Regions from separate parts of the Salinicoccus bachuensis genome, predicted to be linked through region 3. Evidence: predicted binding sites of a transcription regulator. Region 3 holds the regulator's gene; each other region holds the start of a gene.
The links. Region 3 encodes CtsR, which represses protease genes until heat stress. Its sites were predicted from a motif close to ATGGTCAATAAAGGTCAAACA; they were not measured.
Positions count from the first base shown of each region.

Region 1: clpP (ATP-dependent Clp endopeptidase proteolytic subunit ClpP) is a predicted target of CtsR. The motif match lies at 1,419-1,439, and genes of this name have one in related genera.
Region 2: clpB (ATP-dependent chaperone ClpB) is a predicted target of CtsR. The motif match lies at 1,127-1,147, and genes of this name have one in related genera.

Region 1 covers NZ_CP138333.2:432,174-434,447, forward strand. The annotation lists gene RQP18_RS02240 (TIGR01777 family oxidoreductase) at 1-656, opposite strand, end outside; gene clpP (ATP-dependent Clp endopeptidase proteolytic subunit ClpP) at 770-1,363, opposite strand; tRNA gene RQP18_RS02250 (tRNA-Arg) at 1,543-1,614, shown strand; gene RQP18_RS02255 (threonine/serine exporter family protein) at 1,633-2,274, shown strand, end outside.
Region 2 covers NZ_CP138333.2:545,874-548,147, forward strand. The annotation lists gene RQP18_RS02820 (metal-sulfur cluster assembly factor) at 1-76, shown strand, start outside; gene RQP18_RS02825 (undecaprenyl-diphosphate phosphatase) at 199-1,023, opposite strand; gene clpB (ATP-dependent chaperone ClpB) at 1,206-2,274, shown strand, end outside.
Region 3 covers NZ_CP138333.2:2,508,018-2,510,291, reverse strand. The annotation lists gene RQP18_RS12680 (NupC/NupG family nucleoside CNT transporter) at 1-360, opposite strand, end outside; gene RQP18_RS12675 (CtsR family transcriptional regulator) at 565-1,032, shown strand; gene RQP18_RS12670 (UvrB/UvrC motif-containing protein) at 1,037-1,555, shown strand; gene RQP18_RS12665 (protein arginine kinase) at 1,509-2,274, shown strand, end outside.

The DNA of each region.
Region 1 (2,274 bases), 540 kb from region 3:
TGCACCGCCACATAGAGGAGTGCATTGAGCAGGTCGTCGATATGGATCCAGCTGTACCACTGCTCTCCACTTCCCAGGGGACCTCCGGCACCGAGCCTGTAGGGAATGCTCATCTTCGGGAGGGCCCCTTCTTTCGCATCCAGGATGAGACCAAAGCGTGCACATACGACCCGGATACCGAGGTCCTCGAATTTCTTCGCTTCACCTTCCCATGCCACAACCGCCCTGGACAGGAAATCATGTGGGGCAAACTGGTCCGCTTCCGTATAGCGCACACTTTTGCTTACAGGGTAATAGCCGATGGCACTTGCATTGACGAGCACTTTGGGGGTGATGTCCGCCTGTTCCACCCAGCGTCTGAGCATGCGTGTTACAGCCACCCTCGAATCGAGGATCTCTTCCTTGTGCTCATCGGTCCACTTCTCTTCAAGGGAGGCACCGGCAAGATTGTAGATGACATCCACCTTGAGCGGCATGTCCTTCATCCATGAGTCATCCTCCGGACGATCCGGATCATACTTTATATAATGGACGAATGGATGGTCTGAATCGTCTTCACTCCGGCTAAGTATATAGACGTGATCCTGCTCCTGCCTCAATATATCCGTAAGCCTGGAACCGACAAAACCTGATCCGCCTGTTATCAATACATTCATATCATCACGCTCCTTAGTGTCATTATATCCTTTAAGGTGCGTACATAATCAGATTTCAACCAAAAAAAGAAAGCCGGGGGAAATTTTTCTCCCGGCTTTCTGTTATGAAGGGATCAGCCCTGAAGCTTTTCAGGCTCCATCACTTCGTCCACAAGACCGTATTCCTTGGCTTCTTCCGCTGTCATGAAGAAGTCGCGGTCCGTATCCGTTTCAATCTTATCCAGTGGCTGGTCGGTACGTTCAGCCAGAATCTTATTGAGCTTTTCCCGTGTTCTCAGGATATGCTTGGCTGCAATCTCTATTTCTGTCGCCTGTCCCTGTGCACCACCGAGCGGCTGGTGGATCATCACTTCGGCATTAGGAAGTGCGAACCTTTTGCCTTTGGTACCGGCAGCAAGAAGGAATGAGCCCATGGATGCCGCCATGCCGAGGCAGATCGTCTGTACATCCGGTTTGATGTGCTGGATTGTATCATAGATCGCCATGCCGGCCGTAACACTGCCGCCCGGGGAATTGATGTAGAGGAATATATCCTTTTCCGGATCCTGGGCCTGCAGGAAGAGCAGCTGGCTGACGACGGAGTTGGCCACGTTGTCATCGATGCCTGTGCCGATCATGATGATCCTGTCCTTCAGCAGTCTTGAGTAGATATCATAGGCACGTTCTCCGCGATTCGTCTGTTCAATAACTGTAGGTATTAAATTCATTGTATTACCTCCTGGGAATATGATTGCTATCATTCACTAATTTATTTATACCACATTAGTCAAATAAGGTCAAAAGAAAAACATCTGCTATAAAGAGTAAAATTAAGCCTTTAATTCATTTGTAATTATTGTTATACTTGTATATGCTTTATTAGGAAATACGAATATGATTTTATCATACCCCCGTGGTGTAATGGATAACACGTAAGATTCCGGTTCTTGAGATGGGAGTTCGATTCTCTCCGGGGGTGTCAATCGAGGTGGGCCGTGTGAGTGGCGAACTTGAGGTTATAGAAGCTCCAGATGAAGTCCTTAGCGAAGATTTTGTACGCGATGTATTCTACATTGCGATCAATTGTGGCAAGATGCTGTTGGAGAGTGGAGCGGAAACATACCGCATTGAGGATACGATGCTGCGCATCGCTTCCAATTACGGTATTGAAAATGCCCAGGTGTTCGTTACTCCCACGGTCATTATTTTTTCTTTGAACGATTATGCGCTGACACAGACACTCCGCATCGAAGAGCGCTCCAATAATCTGGAGAAGGTGATGGTCGTCAATGAGCTGTCCAGAAGCATCTCTGACGGGCTGACCCTGAAGCAGGCAATCAGAGGAATGGAAAAGATACATAACACCCGCTTTTTCCCTTTGTGGCTGCTCGTCCTTTCAGGGGGTGTCATCGGCACCATGTTCCTCCTGCTTTTCGAGGGGGTGGCGCGGGATTTCCCCGCCGCCTTCATCGGAGGGGCCGGTGGTGTATTTCTGATGGAGGGCATACAGCGCTATACGCGGGTGAAGTTCTTCACCGAGTTCTTTGCTGCCCTGTACATTGCGGTCATCTCGATCGCATTTGTCGAAACCGGCTATGGCCTCATGCTTGATACGATCATCATCGCAAGCGTCATGCCA
Region 2 (2,274 bases), 660 kb from region 3:
CAACATCGTATGGAATCCGCCATGGGATAAAGATAAAATGAGCCGTTACGCCAAGATTGCACTCGGTGTAACATAAGCTGGTCAGCATATAGGAAAATCCCGCAGCCTGGAGGTTGCGGGATTTTTTTGTGTCCAATCCCCCTTATACGGGTATGGAGGATGCAGAATGAATAAAGCCCCTCAATAATGAGGGGCAGTCTACAGGAAGAATATATGATACAGGATGGCGAATGAACCCAGCGCAAAACAGTAGTAGGTGAATATTGCGAGATTCCCCCGCTCCATCACACCCTGCAGCCACTTCAGACCGAAGTATGTGGCGATGATGCTGGCGATGAAGGCAAGTGCGTAAGGAACGGCGAGCGACATGATCTCGGGGTCGTTTACAAGGTCCCCGACGGAGATCAGCGCTGTGCCGAGCGACACCGGAATGTAGAGCAGGAAGACGAACCGGAGGGCGTTCTTCTGGTTCATGCCGACAGCCATCGAACCGACGAGTGCCGCACCGCTGCGACTCACACCAGGCATCAGTGCGACGCACTGGGCCAGTCCGACGATGATGGCATCCTTGACGTTCAGGTCCCCATCCCGCTTTACACCCCGTTTGTTCTTGATGAACCAGAGTGCAATGCCGGTGACGAACAGCATCAGGCCGACCGTCAGCATGGAGACGTTGTCCCCGATGATGTCCTTGAGCAGGATGCCGAGGACGCCGACCGGAATGGTGGCGATGACGAGATAGATGGTATAGCGGAAGTCTTCTGTCGCCTCCTCATCCCGTGCCCCTTTGAAAAGAAACCGGCTCAGATTGATGACAATTGCCGTAATGTCCATCCGGTAGATGAACAGGATTGCGACGAGCGAAGCGGTGTTCAGCAGTATTTCGAATGACAGCCCCCGCGCCTCGATTCCGAATATTTCCCGGGCGATGACGAGATGGCCGCTGGATGAAACGGGTATGGGTTCAGTGAACCCCTGCAGCAGCCCTAAAAATATGTAACGGATAATTTCCATGATGTCCATGATTCAACCTCCTATGAAACCCTAGAATATTAATATAAAATAAATGCCGTATAAAAGCCATCAATTACTTGAAAATTCATGTCGAGAGTGTATAATATAGTTAAAGGTCAAAAAAGGTCAAACATTATTCCCATGAATTTTGAGAAAAACAGCCCTTTATTTTCGCAGAAGAGGTGATGAATATGGATATCAACAGAATGACGTACACCGTGCAGTCCATCATCGAACGGGCACAGTCGATCTCCGTGGACCTGAAGCTCCAGTCGATAGAAGTGGAGGCCGTCATGAAGGGACTACTGACTGTCGACGAAAGCATGGCGCGGGATGTACTGGAACGGGCGAACATCGATGTGGACGCACTGCTCGCAAAATATGATGAAAAGCTGTCGAAGTACAACGTGGTCAAAGGCGACAATGTCCAGTATGGCCAGTATATGTCGAACGGATTCACGCAGCTTGTGAACCGGGCCGAGAAGATCATGGCCGAGATGAAGGATGAATATGTATCTGTCGAGCATATGCTGATGGCCGGCATCGAGACGGAACCGATCCTGAAGGATACTGTCGGGAACAAGAATGAAGTGATCAGGGAAATCATCAACAAAGTCAGAGGGGGAAACCATGTGACAACACAAAATCCGGAAGTGCAATATGAAGTGCTTGAAAAATATGGGCGCGACCTTGTCGAGGAAGTCCGGAGCGGCAATGTGGATCCGGTGATCGGACGCGATGAGGAAATCCGCAATTCGATCCGCATACTGAGCCGCAAGCGCAAGAACAACCCGGTGCTGATCGGTGAGCCGGGGGTCGGCAAGACGGCCATCGTGGAAGGGCTCGCCCAGCGCATCGTACGCAAGGATGTACCGGACAGCCTGCTCGATAAGACCATCTTCGAACTCGACCTGTCCGCACTTGTCGCCGGTGCCAAGTACCGCGGTGAGTTCGAGGAGCGCCTGAAGGCGGTCCTCAAGGAAGTGAAGGAATCCGAAGGGCGCATCCTGCTCTTCATAGATGAAATCCATATGCTGGTCGGCGCCGGCAAGACCGAAGGCGCCATGGATGCCGGCAATATGCTGAAGCCGATGCTTGCCCGCGGTGAACTCCACTGCATCGGTGCGACCACACTGAATGAATACCGCGAGTATATCGAAAAGGACTCTGCCCTGGAACGCCGTTTCCAGAAGGTCCAGATACCGGAACCGGATGTCGAGGATACGATTTCCATCCTCCGCGGACTGAAGGAGCGCTATG
Region 3 (2,274 bases):
GGGCAGTATTTTGGTGAACTGCAGAATTCCGATCAGTGCTGAAATCACGATGATCGGCAACAGCACGTTGAAGAAGAATACATCTGCAGCTGATCCATCTTCAAGTGTCGTCAGGTCACCCATGACAAAGGCGACACCTTCAGCAGCGAATCCGAGCAGTGCGTTGAAGCCGGTGGCCAGAAATTCGATGACAGCCTGTCCTGCGCCAGTGGAAAGAAGTATGAAAGCGAGCAGCAGCTGGATGGCGAGCAGGATCAGAATGTTCTTCCATTTTTTGAAAGCGAGCTTGCGGTTGCTGCTGACAAGCCATGCAAGGAAGAATGTAAATAAGATTCCGATGATACCCATTAGAATATTCAAGAATTTCACCCCATAAAAGATAAGTTGTGTTCATTATATAGCATGGCGTTATTGTCTGTATATGTAATCATGTGACAAAATCATCCCGATTCATTATAATGCAAACGTTTACAGAAATAAAGGGGGATATGCAAAACATTACATTTGCCATATTTGAGTATAGGATATATAATTTAGTCAAAGAAGGTCAAAAGGGGTGATGTAATGCGCAACATGTCGGATATAATCGAACAGTATCTCAAGCAGCTGATTGAAGAATCCGGCGGTGAAGTCGTGGAAATCAAACGCGCGCATATCGCAGAGAAATTCGACTGTGTCCCCTCACAGCTGAACTATGTGATAAAGACCCGTTTCACCAACGAACATGGCTACACCGTGGAAAGCAAGAGAGGCGGTGGCGGATACATCAGGATCACCAAGGTCGAGACCCATTCCAAATCCGAGTATCTGGCGCGTCTGAAACAGCTGATCGGCGATGGCATTTCGCAGCAGAATGCAAAGCATATCGTCCAGTCGCTGATGGAGAATGAAGTGATTACCATGAAAGAAGCGAAAATCATAGATGCGGTCCTGGAGAGGGAATCGCTGATGCTCGACCTGCCATACCGCGATCGCCTGCGTGCGAATATACTGACGAGGGTGATTGATGTCATTCTCTACACTGAGGAGTGATTGGATGAAATGCGAATCATGCAACGAAAGAGAAGCAACCATTCATATCTCAAAGGGCAACGGCTTCGAAAAGACTGAAAAGTTTCTTTGTGAGCAGTGCGCCAACGCATCGTTTGAGAATGATTTCAGTTATCCGGACGATACCTTCAACATCCAGAAGCTGCTCAAGTCACTGTCCGAGCACCCGTCCCTGCAGCAGACGCAGCGGCGTCCGAAGCAGTGCGGGACATGCGGCTCCACCATCAACACCATTGTACAGATGGGGAAATTCGGCTGTCCGGACTGCTACGCCACCTTCGGCAGCCAGGCCGCCGACATCATCAGCAGGGTGCAGGCCCACCAGTCGGAACATGCCGGGAAGATGCCGGTGAAATCCCGCGCCCATCTGAAAACGAGGAAAAAGCTCGAGCAGCTGAGGGGCCGGCTTGAAAAGCTTGTCGAAACCCAGGAGTTTGAAGAGGCGGCAGTAGTGCGTGATGAAATCAGAGCGCTGGAACAGGCAGGTGATAGTGATGGAATATAGCCATATCAGCCCATGGATGCAGGATGTCGAGGAACTGCCGGTTGAAATGTCCACACGGGTCAGGCTGGCCCGTAACGTGAGCCATCTCCCCTTCCCCTACATGATGAAGGACGATGGTGGCCTCGAACCTGTGCTGGCGAAGTTGGAAGCGGTACTGGATGGATACCGGCGTGTGGAGATGAATGGCCTCCAGTTCGAGGACAAGGCCCTGCTGGTTGAAAAGCATCTGGTGAGCCCATTGTTTACGAAGCGGGGGCTCCTCAGTTATATTAGTGAAGACGAATCCGTTTCCATCATGGTCAACGAAGAGGATCACCTGCGCATCCAGACGATGGGTGTCGGCATCCCGATGATCGACCTCTATAGAAAAGCGGACGCGATCGATGATATGCTGGAGTCGGAAGTCGATTATGCATTTGACGAAAAATACGGCTATCTTACCGCCTGCCCGACAAACGTCGGCACCGGCCTCCGGGCATCGGTGATGCTCCACCTGCCGGCGCTCACGTTCGGCAGCCGCATCCAGACGCTGGCTGCGAATCTGAGCCGTTTCGGCTTTACATTAAGAGGTATATATGGAGAAGGGTCCGTCCCGCTCGGTCATATATACCAGCTGTCGAACCAGCTGACGCTCGGGCAGACGGAAGAAGAGATCATAAACAACCTTGACGAACTGAAAGAACGCATTGTGGAAGAAGAGATGGAGATGCGCTCATGGC